DNA from 3 places in the Nocardioides taihuensis genome. Region 3 is predicted to be linked to each of the others. Evidence: riboswitches for the same ligand, from Rfam matches in the RefSeq annotation. Region 3 holds a riboswitch; each other region holds the start of a gene.

Region 1 (4,070 bases), on a different contig from region 3:
GCCGCGCTGACCGGCCCGATCCCCTCGCGCTGCGCGGGGTCGGGGTGCATGCCGTGCGAGGGCAGGTACGGCGCGAGGTGGGCGCGCGCCGCGACCGGGCCGACGCCCGGTCCGCCGCCGCCGTGGGGGATGCAGAAGGTCTTGTGCAGGTTGAGGTGCGAGACGTCGCCGCCGAACTCGCCCGGCTTCGCGTAGCCGAGCAGCGCGTTGAGGTTCGCGCCGTCGACGTACACCTGGCCACCCGCGCCGTGCACGATCTCGCACAGCTCGGTGATGGTCTCCTCGTAGGCCCCGTGGGTGGAGGGGTAGGTGACCATGATCGCGGCCAGCGTGTCGGCGTGCTCGGTGCACTTCGCCCGCAGGTCGTCGAGGTCGACGGTGCCGTCGTCGGCGGCCTTGACCACCACCACCCGGAGGCCGGCCATCACCGCGGACGCCGCGTTGGTGCCGTGCGCCGACGACGGGATCAGGCAGACGTCGCGGGCGTCGTCGCCGCGGCCCTGGTGGTAGGCACGGATCGCCATCAGGCCGGCGAGCTCGCCCTGCGAGCCGGCGTTGGGCTGGATCGAGACCCGGTCGTAGCCGGTCACCTCGGCCAGCCAGCCCTCGAGCTGCGTGACCAGTGCGTGGTAACCGGCGGCGTCCTCGGCCGGTGCGAACGGGTGCAGGTCGGCGAAGCCCGGCAGCGAGACCGGCTCCATCTCGGTGGTCGCGTTGAGCTTCATGGTGCACGAGCCGAGCGGGATCATGCCGCGGTCGAGCGCGTAGTCGCGTGCGGAGAGGCGGCGCAGGTAGCGCAGCATCGCGGTCTCGCTGTGATGGCGGGAGAACACCTCGTGGGTGAGGTACGGCGTGCGGCGGCGCAGCGGCTCGGGGAGCGCGTCGCCGGTGGCGTGGTCGAGCGCCTCGAGGTCGACGTCGTCGATCCCGAAGGCGGCGAGCACCCGCTCGAGCGTGCCGTGGGTGGTGACCTCGGAGGTGGTCATGGCCACCCGGTCGGCGTCGACGAGCCGCAGGTGCAGCCCGCGCTCGCGTGCGGCGTCGACGACCGCCTGTCCGCGGCCCGGCACGGAGGCGACCACGGTGTCGAAGAACTCGGTCTCGGCGACCTCGACCCCGTGGTCGGCCAGCGCGCGCGCCAGCACGGCCGCGTAGCGGTGGGTGCGAGTCGCGATCGTGCGCAGGCCCTCGGGGCCGTGGTGCACGGCATACATGGAGGCGACCACGGCCAGCAGCACCTGGGCGGTGCAGATGTTGGAGGTCGCCTTGTCGCGGCGGATGTGCTGCTCGCGGGTCTGCAGCGCCAGCCGGTAGGCGGGCTTGCCCTCGGCGTCGATCGACACCCCGACCAGGCGGCCGGGCAGGTGGCGCTCGAGGCCGGCGGCCACGGACATGTAGCCGGCGTGCGGACCGCCGTAGAACAGCGGGACGCCGAAGCGCTGCGAGGAACCGACCACCACGTCGGCGCCGAGCTCACCGGGCGCCTCGAGCACGGCGAGGGCCAGCAGGTCGGCGGCGACCACGACGAGGGCGTCCCGCGCGTGGGCGGCCTCGGCCAGCGGCCGCGGGTCGCGGACGCGGCCCGAGGTGCCGGGGTACTGCACCAGCACACCGCACAGCGGTCCCTCGGGCAGGCCGGCGTCGAGGTCGGCGACCACGACGTCGATCCCCATCGCGGCCGCGCGGGTGCGCACCACCTCGATGGTCTGCGGCAGCGCGTCGGCGTCGAGCACGAAGGGCCCGGACGCCTTGCGGTTGGCGCGTCGTACGAGGGTCATCGCCTCGGCGACCGCGGTGCCCTCGTCGAGCAGCGAGGCGTTGGCGGTCGGCAGCCCTGTCAGGTCGCCGATCACGGTCTGGAAGTTGAGCAGCGCCTCGAGCCGGCCCTGGGAGATCTCCGGCTGGTAGGGCGTGTACGCCGTGTACCAGGACGGGTCCTCGAGGATGTTGCGTCGGATCACCGGCGGGGTGAGCGTCGGGTGGTAGCCCAGGCCGATCAGCGACTCGGCCGGGCGGTTGTCGGCGGCGAGCGCGCGCAGCTCGCGCGCGACGGTGTCCTCGCTCGCGGGTGCCGGCAGGTCGAGGGTGTCGGCGGACCGGATCCCTCCGGGCAGCGCCGCGTCCATCAGCTCGGTCAGCGAGCCGAAGCCCAGCGTGGCCAGCATGGTGGCCTCGGCGTCCGCGTCGATGCCGACGTGACGGTCCGCGAACGGCGCGGCGGCGTCGAGCTCGGCCAGGGTGGGGTGGTCCGACACGGGGGGCTCCTCTGATCGCTGCGATCGGGTCGCCTCCCCCTCTGTCACCGTCCCGGGGTTGCCGGTGGGCTCCAGAGTTGCCTGGTCCGTGCGGTCCGGGCGCCTGAGAGGTTCCGGGGAGGAATTGCCCCTTCGGCGCTCCGCCGCAGCCTTGCGGCGGAGACTCTCCCGCACGGGATCGTCAGCGCGCCCAATCTACCACCGGGACGCGACGCGGCCCGGGTCCTGGAGGGGACCCGGGCCGTGTCGGTGGTCGCTCGGTGGTCGCTCGGTGGTCGCTCGGTGGAGCGGGGCGGTCAGCCGGTCTGGCGGGCGGCGCGGCGCGCCGCGAGCTCGTCGCCCGCGGTCGGTGACTCGTCGACCTCGGGAGCGGTGCGCTCGCTCGGCAGCTCGGCCAGCGTGCCCTCGATCTCACGCCAGACGCCGCCGATGGCGATGCCGAACACGCCCTGCCCGCCCTGGAGCAGGTCGATGACCTCGTCGTTGCTGGTGCACTCGTACACCGAGACGCCGTCGCTCATCAGGGTGACGCGCGTCAGGTCGTCGGTGCCGCGCTCGCGCAGGTGCTGCACCGCAGTGCGGATCTGCTGCAGCGAGATGCCGGCGTCGAGCAGCCGCTTGATCACCTTGAGGATCAGGATGTCGCGGAAGGAGTAGAGCCGCTGCGACCCGGAGCCGGTGGCGCCGCGCACCGTGGGCTCGACCAGCCCGGTGCGCGCCCAGTAGTCGAGCTGCCGGTAGGTGATGCCGGCGGCGTTGCACGCGGTCGGGCCGCGGTAGCCGGCGTCGCTGGGCAGCGGCGAGACGTCGTCGGTGAACAGCAGGCCCTGCTCCTCGGCTGCCTCGGCAGCCAGGACGGCCTCGCCCGACGCGTCCTGCTCGTGCTCCTTGGTGCCCATCGATCCTCCGCTGACCTACTCCGGTGCGCGTAACCCCGGGGGGAAGGGATCCGCCCGATCAGGAACGACCACAGCGGTGGAGTTACACCAGAGACACTTGAATGTAGGCCTGCGCCGGCGGGTGGTCAACGAGGTGGGCGGCGTGTCGCAACCCTCTACCTCAGGTTGAGGGTGAGGGTGGTCGGAGCTCCTGTCGGTGCGGATTGGTCACCAACCGCACTCCCCGGGGGCTGGATCTGCGGTTTGGTCACCAACCGCACTCCCCCGGCCCTGGACCCTGCGGATTGGTCACCAACCGCAATTCACCCGAGCACCCGCCCACCGCGGGCCGAGGGGTCAGCGGCTCTCGAAGTCCTCGGGCGAGACGTGGTCGAGGAACTCGCGGAACTTCTCGACCTCGTCCTCCTGCTCGGCGGGGACGGCGAGGCCGGCCTCGTCGAGGACCTCCTCGGAGCACACGATCCGCGAGCCGGTGCGCAGGGCGAGGGCGATGGAGTCGGACGGGCGGGCGCTGACCTCGGTGCCCGAGCCGAGCACCAGGGTGGCGAAGAAGACGCCGTCCTTGACCTCGGTGATCCGCACCTCGGTGAGCTCGTTGCCGGTGGCCACGAGGACGTCGCGCATCAGGTCGTGGGTGAGGGGGCGTGGAGGCACCACGCCCTGCTGGGCGAAGGCGATCGCCGTCGCCTCCACCGCGCCGATCCAGATCGGCAGGTAGCGGTCACCTGCCACCTCCCGGAGCAGCACGATCGGCTGGTTCGAGGGCATCTCGACCCGCACTCCCATGACATCGACCTCGCGCACGTCGACCACCCTACTCCCGGGGTGTGCGGACGGCAGGCGGTCGCGCCGGAGCGGTCGGGGAGGCCGGCCTAGGAAGACTTCAGGCCGGACTTGACGAGCGTCGCGTGCAGCC
Region 2 (4,070 bases), on a different contig from region 3:
TCCAAGCCCGTTCCGTACAGGCAGACCGATCCCTGCCCGAAGCTTCCCAGCAGACCGAAGAGAATGACTGCGGTGACGAACCAGGTCGGCGAGATGCTGATGAAGCCCCCCACGAAGGATGTCTCCGCTGCGCCGAAAATGGAGGCCATGTAGGCCCCGAACAGGCAAGCGATCGCGCATCCGATGAACATCCCGACGCCATTGGCTAGGAGGAGCCTGCTGTTGGGCACGCGCCGGGAGATGTACCGCGAGTAGTCGTTGGCGAACGGCGCGTAGGAGATCGGCAACGAGGCAACCGTGGCTACGGAGAGGAGCCAGGTGGGCCAGAAGTCGCCGAGCAGGTAGGCGCCGCCCGCATAACTGGGGTCGAACTTGGATGCAAGCGCGAATACACCGACGACCATCACCAGGCCCAGGATGGGAACGACGAACTTCTGTGCCGCAACGACCGTGTCGAATCCGTAGATGGCGATTGCGATCGTGATGAGCGCAGCGACGGCGTACGCCAAGGCCGCCATTGCGTCGGAATCAGGCGTGCCGAAAAGGCGGTTGGCGCCAGCCACGAGCGAGTCTCCACCGGTCCAGATGCTGATGGCGAAGAAGCCCACCGCGGTAACCATGGCCAGGATCGATCCGATGATCCTTCCGACGACTCCGAAGTGAGCGCCGCTGCTGACCGCACTGTTGGTGCCCGTGCGCGGTCCGAAGAGGGCGAAGGGTGTGTACACCATCGTGCCGATGACCAGACCGACCACGATGGCGGTGAAACTGGACCACCACCCCAGCCCGAAGGCCACAGGCAGCCACCCAAAGACGATCACGGTGAAGGAGAACTGGGCTCCCACGAATACCCAGAACAGACTTGACGGCGAGCCGTGACGTTCGTCGTCGGGGATGAAATCAATACCGCGGGTCTCGACGACCCCGGCACCAGCTTGGTCCTTCATGTGGCGCTCCTCATTCCTCGATGCTTGATGCCAGCTCGGGTACGTAGGCAATGGCCTCGATCTCGATGAGAAGATCAGGAAACGCGAAGCCGCTGACACGGATTGCGGTGCCGACGGGGCCTGGGTCGGAGAGGAATTCGAGCCGAGTCTTCGTCATCTTTTCCCAGTACTCACGGACCTCGTCACCGTCGCCCTCGAAGGCGTAGAAGGTGTTGAACTTGACGATGTGGTGCAGATCCGCCCCGGCCTCGTTCAGGACCTTGCGGATGTTCTCAAAGACGTTTCGGGTCTGGACCTCGATGTCGCCAACGCCGATGGTCTTGCCGTGCTCGTCCGCAGAGATCTGTCCGCCGACAAAGATGAACGGCCCGCACTTCCAGCCCTGAGACAGCGGCACAGGGACGCTCCAGTCCCAGTGGTCCTCAGGCATGAGTCGCTCGGGCGCGCCCCAGGTGGTGGAGCCATTCGACATGTCAACCTCCGACGGAACCTCACCGAGTGTGATGAAGATCGCTGCACAAGAACAAAGGGACCGTACAAGGGTCACTGGACAAGCACAAGGTTGCTGCACGAGATTCTTGGGACTTTCCCTCGTCAATCGGGGGAGCACGCCCAGCGACGCGGTCCGAGGTCGGCGTGTGGTCTGGGCCGGCGCGCACTCGCTCGGGAGCGCAGCGACACATCTGACTCAGCAGTTCTTCGGCACGCACACCTCGGCATGCTGCTTCCGGGTCAGGCCCTTGACCGACCACGAGGCCCACCCCTACGGTGTGCGCGCCACAACTGCATAGCCGCATGATCTGAAGCGGGAGAGTCACAGCCCTCACCAAGGGTTGTGCGCCGAAGGAGCAACTTCTCCCCAGAATCTCTCAGGCCCCGTACCGCTTCGGCTAGGCAACTCTGGAAAGTCAGGACCCTGGTCCTGCGCCCACGGTGCAAGTCGCTCACACAGCGATGAAGCTCTCAGGTTTTCGATGACAGAGCGGGGAGGTCACCTACAGGGTCCGGCGAGCTGCCGGACGCACGAAGGAGCCTCCCGCAATGACTCACGACGCTTCGTCGTACCCTCACAACTTTCATCGTCGCCACATCGGGCTCGGACCCGATGACATCGCGAAGATGCTGGCTGAAGTCGGCTACTCCTCGCTGGACGAGTTGATGGATGCCGCCGTTCCGTCTCGCATCCGCACCACCGGGCTGGACCTTCCAGCACCGGCGTCCGAAGCGGATGCGGCCGCGGAGCTCGCTGCTCTGGCGGGCCGAAACCGCGTCGCTGTGCCGATGATCGGGCTGGGTTACTACCCGACCCATACGCCTGCTGTCATTCGGCGGAACATCCTTGAGGACCCCGGTTGGTACACCGCGTACACGCCGTACCAGCCCGAGATCAGTCAGGGGCGGCTGGAAGCCCTGATCAACTTCCAGACGATGGTCGGGGACCTCACCGGGCTACCCACAGCAAACGCTTCGCTGCTGGATGAAGGCACTGCCGTCGCTGAGGCGGTCATGGTCATGAAGCGGGCTTCACGGTCGAAGGCTTCGCGGGTGTTGATTGACGCCGATACCCACCCTCAGACACTCGATGTCCTGATCACCCGAGCTGCGGAGATCGGCGTCGAGGTGGAGGTGGTCGATCTGGACGAACCGCTCCCGACAGGCGAGTTCTTCGGCCTGATAGCGAGCTACCCCGGGTCTTCCGGCGAGATCAGGGACCTAGAACCTGTCATCCAGGAGGTACACAATCGTGGTGCTCAGGCGGCGGTGGCGACCGACCTATTGGCGTTGACGCTTCTCAAGCCGCCCGGCGAGTTCGGGGCAGACCTGACGGTTGGATCGACGCAGCGGTTTGGCGTCCCGCTCTTCTACGGGGGACCCCATGCCGCCTTCCTGAGCGTGCGCAGCGGTCTCGAGCGTCACCTTCCCGGTCGACTCGTTGGCGTCTCCGTCGACGATGAGGGGCGCCCTGCATACCGACTCGCACTTCAGACTCGGGAGCAGCACATCCGACGGGACAAGGCGACGTCGAACATCTGCACGGCACAGGTGCTTCTCGCCGTAGTGGCCTCGATGTACGCCGTCTACCACGGTTCCGACGGTCTCCGAGAGATCGCACGTCGTGTGCACGCTCATGCCCGGTCGATTCACGGCACACTGCGGGCTCAAGGCTTCACTGTCTCCACAACGGCCTTCTTCGACACCATCGTGGTGGAGGTGCCAGAAGGCGCAGACGAAGTTCTCCGCAAGGCAGCCGAGAGTGGTCTGAGACTGAGAAGAGTCGACTCCGATCACGTGGGCATCAGTTGCTCCGAGACGACCACGGACGAGCACGTCTCGCTCGCGGTGGCTGCATTCGAGGTACCTGAAACCGATCGAGTCAGGGACAGACGATCTGTCATTCCGCCCAAGCTGGCGAGAACGACCGACTTCCTCACACACCCCGTGTTCCAAGAACACCGGTCGGAGACAGCGATGCTGCGCTACATGCGCCAGCTCCGCGATCGAGACTTCGCACTCGACCGCGGAATGATCCCGCTCGGATCGTGCACGATGAAGCTGAACGCCACGGCGGAGATGGAGCCCGTGTCCCTGCCGGGCTTCGCAGACCTTCACCCGTTTGCGCCCATCGAGGACGCGCGGGGCTATCTCGACCTAATCCATCAACTCGAGACCTGGCTCGCGAACGTGACCGGCTACGCCAAGGTCTCGCTTCAGCCCAACGCGGGTTCGCAGGGTGAGCTGGCGGGGCTGCTGGCGATACGCGGCTACCTGCGATCGCGAGGCGAAGTTGCCCGGGACGTCTGCCTGATTCCGGCGAGTGCACATGGCACGAATGCCGCATCCGCCGTGATGGCGGGGATGCGTGTGGTCGTGGTCGCCTCCGATGAGGACGGAACCGTCGACATGGACGACCTCGAGGAGAAGTGCGAGCAGCACTCAAACCAGCTCGCCGCCATCATGGTCACCTATCCGTCCACCCACGGGGTGTACGAGTCCCAGATCTCGACGCTCTGCGAGACAGTTCACCACCACGGGGGTCAGGTCTACATCGACGGGGCCAACCTCAACGCCTTGCTGGGAGTCGCCAAGCCTGGTGAGTTTGGCGGGGACGTGTCGCATCTCAAT
Region 3 (4,070 bases):
TGCCGGCCCGGCCCTAGATTGAGCCGCATGACCGACTCCCTTGATGTCGCCCTCGGCGACGCCACGCGTCGCTACCGCGAACGCAACCCGAAGAGCGCGCGGCTCGCGCGTGCGGCGACCGAGGTGATGCCCGGCGGCAACACCAGGTCCGTGCTGCACACGGAGCCGTTCGGCATACGCGTCGATGGTGCCGAGGGAGCCGTGCTCACCACGGTCGATGGCGACCAGGTCGTTGACCTGCTCGGCGACTACTCGGCTGGTCTGCTGGGCCGTCGGCCCGAGGTGGCGGAGGCGGTGCGCGGGGTGCTTGACCGGGGGTGGGGGTACGGCGCGATGGGGGAGCCCGAGACGGCGTTCGCCCGGGCGCTGGTCGAGCGGTTTGTCTCGGTCGACCAAGTGCGCTTCACCAACTCGGGCAGCGAGGCGGACCTGATGGCGGTACTCACCGCCCGCCATGTCAGCGGGCGTGACCGGGTCGTCGTCTTCGACGGCGCCTACCACGGCGGTCCGATGACCTTCCTGCCCGGCAGTGCGCCGCTGCGGGTGCCGTTTGACTTCGCGGTCTTGCCTTACAACGACACCGCCGCCGTCGAGGCCGAGTTCACCAGTTGCGGCGACGAGATCGCCTGCGTCCTGGTCGAGCCGATGCTCGGCGCGGGTGGCTGCATCCCTGCCTCGCCGGCTTTCCTCTCGGCTCTTCGCTCACTCACCCGCGCACACGGCTCTCTTCTCGTCATGGACGAGGTGATGACGTCCCGGCTGGCCGTCGGCGGGGCGCAGCAGGTGTACGGCATCCACGCCGACCTGACGGTGCTGGGCAAGTACTTCGGCGGTGGCCTTTCCTTCGGGGCCTTCGGCGGGTCCCGGCACGTGATGGCCGCGTTCGATCCAGCCCAGGGTGGTCTCACCCATGGGGGCACCTTCAACAACAACGCCTTCACGATGGCCGTCGGTTCCGCGGTCACCGAGCTGCTCGACGCCGACACGCTCAAGCGGCTCAACGAACGCGGGGACCGGCTCAGGGACCAGCTGGCCCAGGCGATGGCCCCGGTTGGATTCTGCGTGACGGGCGTCGGCTCCATGATGACGATTCGCCCCGCTCCGGGACCCGTAGAGCGGTGGTCCGACATCGCGGGTGTCGATCCCCGCTGGCGCCGCCTGCTCTTCCACGACCTGCTCGCCCGGGGCTACTACATAGCAGAGCGCGGCTACCTGGCCCTCAGCCTTGCCCTCACCGAGCAGCACCTCGACGGATTCATCGCTGCAGCGCGGGCCTTCGCCGAAGAACACGCCGACCTCGTCGCTTCGAGGCCCAGGTAGAAGGGCTCGGAACCCGTCGGGTTCGTCTCCCACGACCCGGTGAGCCGCCTGCCGAGTAGCCTGGACAGTGAAGCTGCCCGAGGCCGTGACCCAGCCGCGTCTTCGCCGAATGAGTTCCTCAGGCAAACGGTTCAGGACCGGACGGGCGGCAAGGGCGCGCAGTTGCGGCTGGAATGACGCAACCTCCCTGGTGCGCGGAGTGCGGCATAGCGGATGTCCGCCAAGAACGTGGTCAGCGGCCGGATCCTAATGGACCCCTGGCCCTCATGGTTGACCAAGATTGCTTGGTCGACTAGCGTTTCACCTACACAACTGAAGACCATTCGCCGCTTGAATAACAGCGGGAGAGTCCTCGCTTTACACGAGCGAGGCGCCGAAGGAGCAACTCTCCCCGAGAATCTCTCAGGCCCCGTTACCGCTGTTGTGAGGCGAACTCTGGAAAGTCAGGACTTGTGTCCTGCACCCACGGTGCAAACCGCCCACTCGGCGGTGAAGCTCTCAGGTTTCCGATGACAGAGCGGGGAGGCCACTCATGAGGTGTCGCGTCAGCGACACCACGATCAGGAGCCTCCCGCTATGGCATTATTCAATGCAGAATCCTGCGACCGCGGTTTCGCTGGCCGTCATATTGGTATCGACGCCGACGGTCGCGCCAAGATGCTCGCCCAGATCGGATTTGCCGATCTGGAAAGCCTGGTGGACGCGGCCGTCCCACGAGGAATCCGCACCACCACCGGTCTTCGGCTTCCTGCCCCGGTCACGGAGGCCGAGGCAGCCGAGGAGCTCGCAGCCCTCGCCGGACGCAACGTCGTCTCGGTGCCGATGATCGGTCTCGGTTACCACCCCACGATCACTCCTGCCGTGATCCGACGCAACGTGCTCGAGGACCCGGCCTGGTACACCGCGTACACGCCGTACCAGCCGGAAGTCAGCCAGGGCCGACTCGAGGCGCTGCTGAACTTCCAGACCATGGTGGGCGATCTGACCGGTCTGCCGATGTCGAACGCATCCCTCCTGGACGAGTGCACCGCCGTCGCGGAGGCCGTGATGGTCATGCGCAGGGGATCGGCGTCGAAGTCCAGCAAGGTGCTGGTCGACACCGACACCCTGCCGCAGACCTTCGACGTTCTCCGGACCCGAGCCACGGCGGTAGGAGTGCAGGTCGTCGAGATCGACCCCGACCAGCCGCTGCCGACGGATGACTTCTTCGGTCTGGTGCTCTCCTATCCCGGCGCCTCCGGGGCTGTCCGCGACCACGAGCAGCTCATCCGCGCTGCTCACGACCGCGGCGCTCTGGTCACCGTCGCCGCCGATCTCCTGGCGCTGACGATTCTGCGCCCTCCGGGGGAGTTCGGCGCCGACATCGCGGTCGGATCGACCCAGCGCTTCGGCGTGCCCATGTTCTACGGTGGCCCTCACGCCGGCTTCATCGCGGTGGGTGACGGGTTGCAACGTCACCTGCCCGGCCGTCTGGTCGGAGTCTCTAGGGACAGCGACGGAAGGCCGGCGTACCGCCTGGCCCTGCAGACCCGGGAGCAGCACATCCGGCGTGACAAGGCGACCTCGAACATCTGCACCGCCCAGGTGCTGCTGGCGGTCGTGGCTTCCATGTACGCCGTGTACCACGGCCCCGACGGACTCAGGCGCATCGCCGAGCGCGTCCACGCGCACGCCACCGCGATCGCGAGCGGGCTCCGGGCGACCGGCATCCCGGTCGTGCACGGCGCCTACTTCGACACGCTGCTCGTGCGAGTCCCGGGTCGCGCCGATGAGGTGCTCGCCGCCGCCAACGCCAAGGGGCTGCGGCTGCGACGCGTGGATGCCGACCAGGTGGGCGTCAGCTGCTCGGAGGTCACCACGAGCGCCCACGTGGAACTGGTGCTCGAGGCGTTCGGCTCCCGTGCGGTGGCCGACGGGTCCGAACAGGAGTCCCAGGATCGGGTGCCCTCCTCGCTGCACCGCGACAGCCCGTTCCTCACCCACCCGGTCTTCCACGCCCATCGCTCCGAGACCGAGATGCTGCGCTACCTGCGCCGACTCTCGGCCCGCGACTTCGCGCTCGACCGCGGCATGATCCCGCTGGGCTCGTGCACGATGAAGCTGAACGCGACCACCGAGATGGAGCCGATCAGTCTGCCTGGCTTCGCGAACATGCATCCGTTCGCCCCCGCGGAGGACGCATCCGGCTACGCCGAACTCGTGCGCCAGCTGGAGGCGTGGTTGGCGGAGGTCACGGGCTATGCCGCCGTGTCGATCCAGCCCAACGCCGGCTCGCAGGGGGAGCTGGCCGGTCTGCTGGCCATCAGAGGCTGGCACCGGGATCGGGGCGAGGATCAACGGGACATCTGCTTGATCCCATCCAGCGCGCACGGAACAAATGCGGCGTCCGCTGTCCTGGCCGGCATGCGCGTAGTGGTCGTCGGTTCCCACGACGACGGCACGATCGACCTGGCGGACCTGGAGGAGAAGTGCGTCGAGCACACCGACAACCTGGCCGCGATCATGGTGACCTATCCGTCGACACATGGGGTCTATGAGGAAAGCATCACCCGGCTCTGCGACCTCGTCCACGCGCATGGGGGACAGGTGTACGTCGACGGGGCGAACCTCAACGCCCTGCTCGGTATTGCCAAGCCGGGCGAGTTCGGTGGCGACGTCTCCCACCTGAACCTGCACAAGACCTTCTGCATCCCGCACGGCGGAGGCGGCCCCGGGGTGGGGCCGGTCGCGGTGGCGGAACACCTGGTGCC

What was found. Region 3 has a riboswitch for glycine ahead of gcvP (aminomethyl-transferring glycine dehydrogenase). Riboswitches for the same ligand answer to the same signal wherever they lie in the genome.
Region 1: it holds a riboswitch for glycine, as region 3 does, so the genes downstream of both, gcvP (aminomethyl-transferring glycine dehydrogenase) here and gcvP (aminomethyl-transferring glycine dehydrogenase) in region 3, are expected to answer to the same signal.
Region 2: it holds a riboswitch for glycine, as region 3 does, so the genes downstream of both, gcvP (aminomethyl-transferring glycine dehydrogenase) here and gcvP (aminomethyl-transferring glycine dehydrogenase) in region 3, are expected to answer to the same signal.

What each region holds. Positions count from the first base shown of each region.
Region 1 covers NZ_JBHSKD010000009.1:167,419-171,488, forward strand. The annotation lists gene gcvP (aminomethyl-transferring glycine dehydrogenase) at 1-2,255, opposite strand, end outside; glycine riboswitch at 2,337-2,436, opposite strand; gene ACFPGP_RS10315 (MerR family transcriptional regulator) at 2,552-3,154, opposite strand; gene ACFPGP_RS10320 (bifunctional nuclease family protein) at 3,491-3,958, opposite strand; gene ftsR (transcriptional regulator FtsR) at 4,027-4,070, opposite strand, start outside.
Region 2 covers NZ_JBHSKD010000003.1:95,205-99,274, reverse strand. The annotation lists gene ACFPGP_RS02960 (purine-cytosine permease family protein) at 1-947, opposite strand, end outside; gene ACFPGP_RS02955 (RidA family protein) at 958-1,419, opposite strand; glycine riboswitch at 1,744-1,841, shown strand; gene gcvP (aminomethyl-transferring glycine dehydrogenase) at 1,989-4,070, shown strand, end outside.
Region 3 covers NZ_JBHSKD010000001.1:12,061-16,130, reverse strand. The annotation lists gene ACFPGP_RS00065 (aspartate aminotransferase family protein) at 28-1,320, shown strand; glycine riboswitch at 1,652-1,748, shown strand; glycine riboswitch at 1,750-1,846, shown strand; gene gcvP (aminomethyl-transferring glycine dehydrogenase) at 1,897-4,070, shown strand, end outside.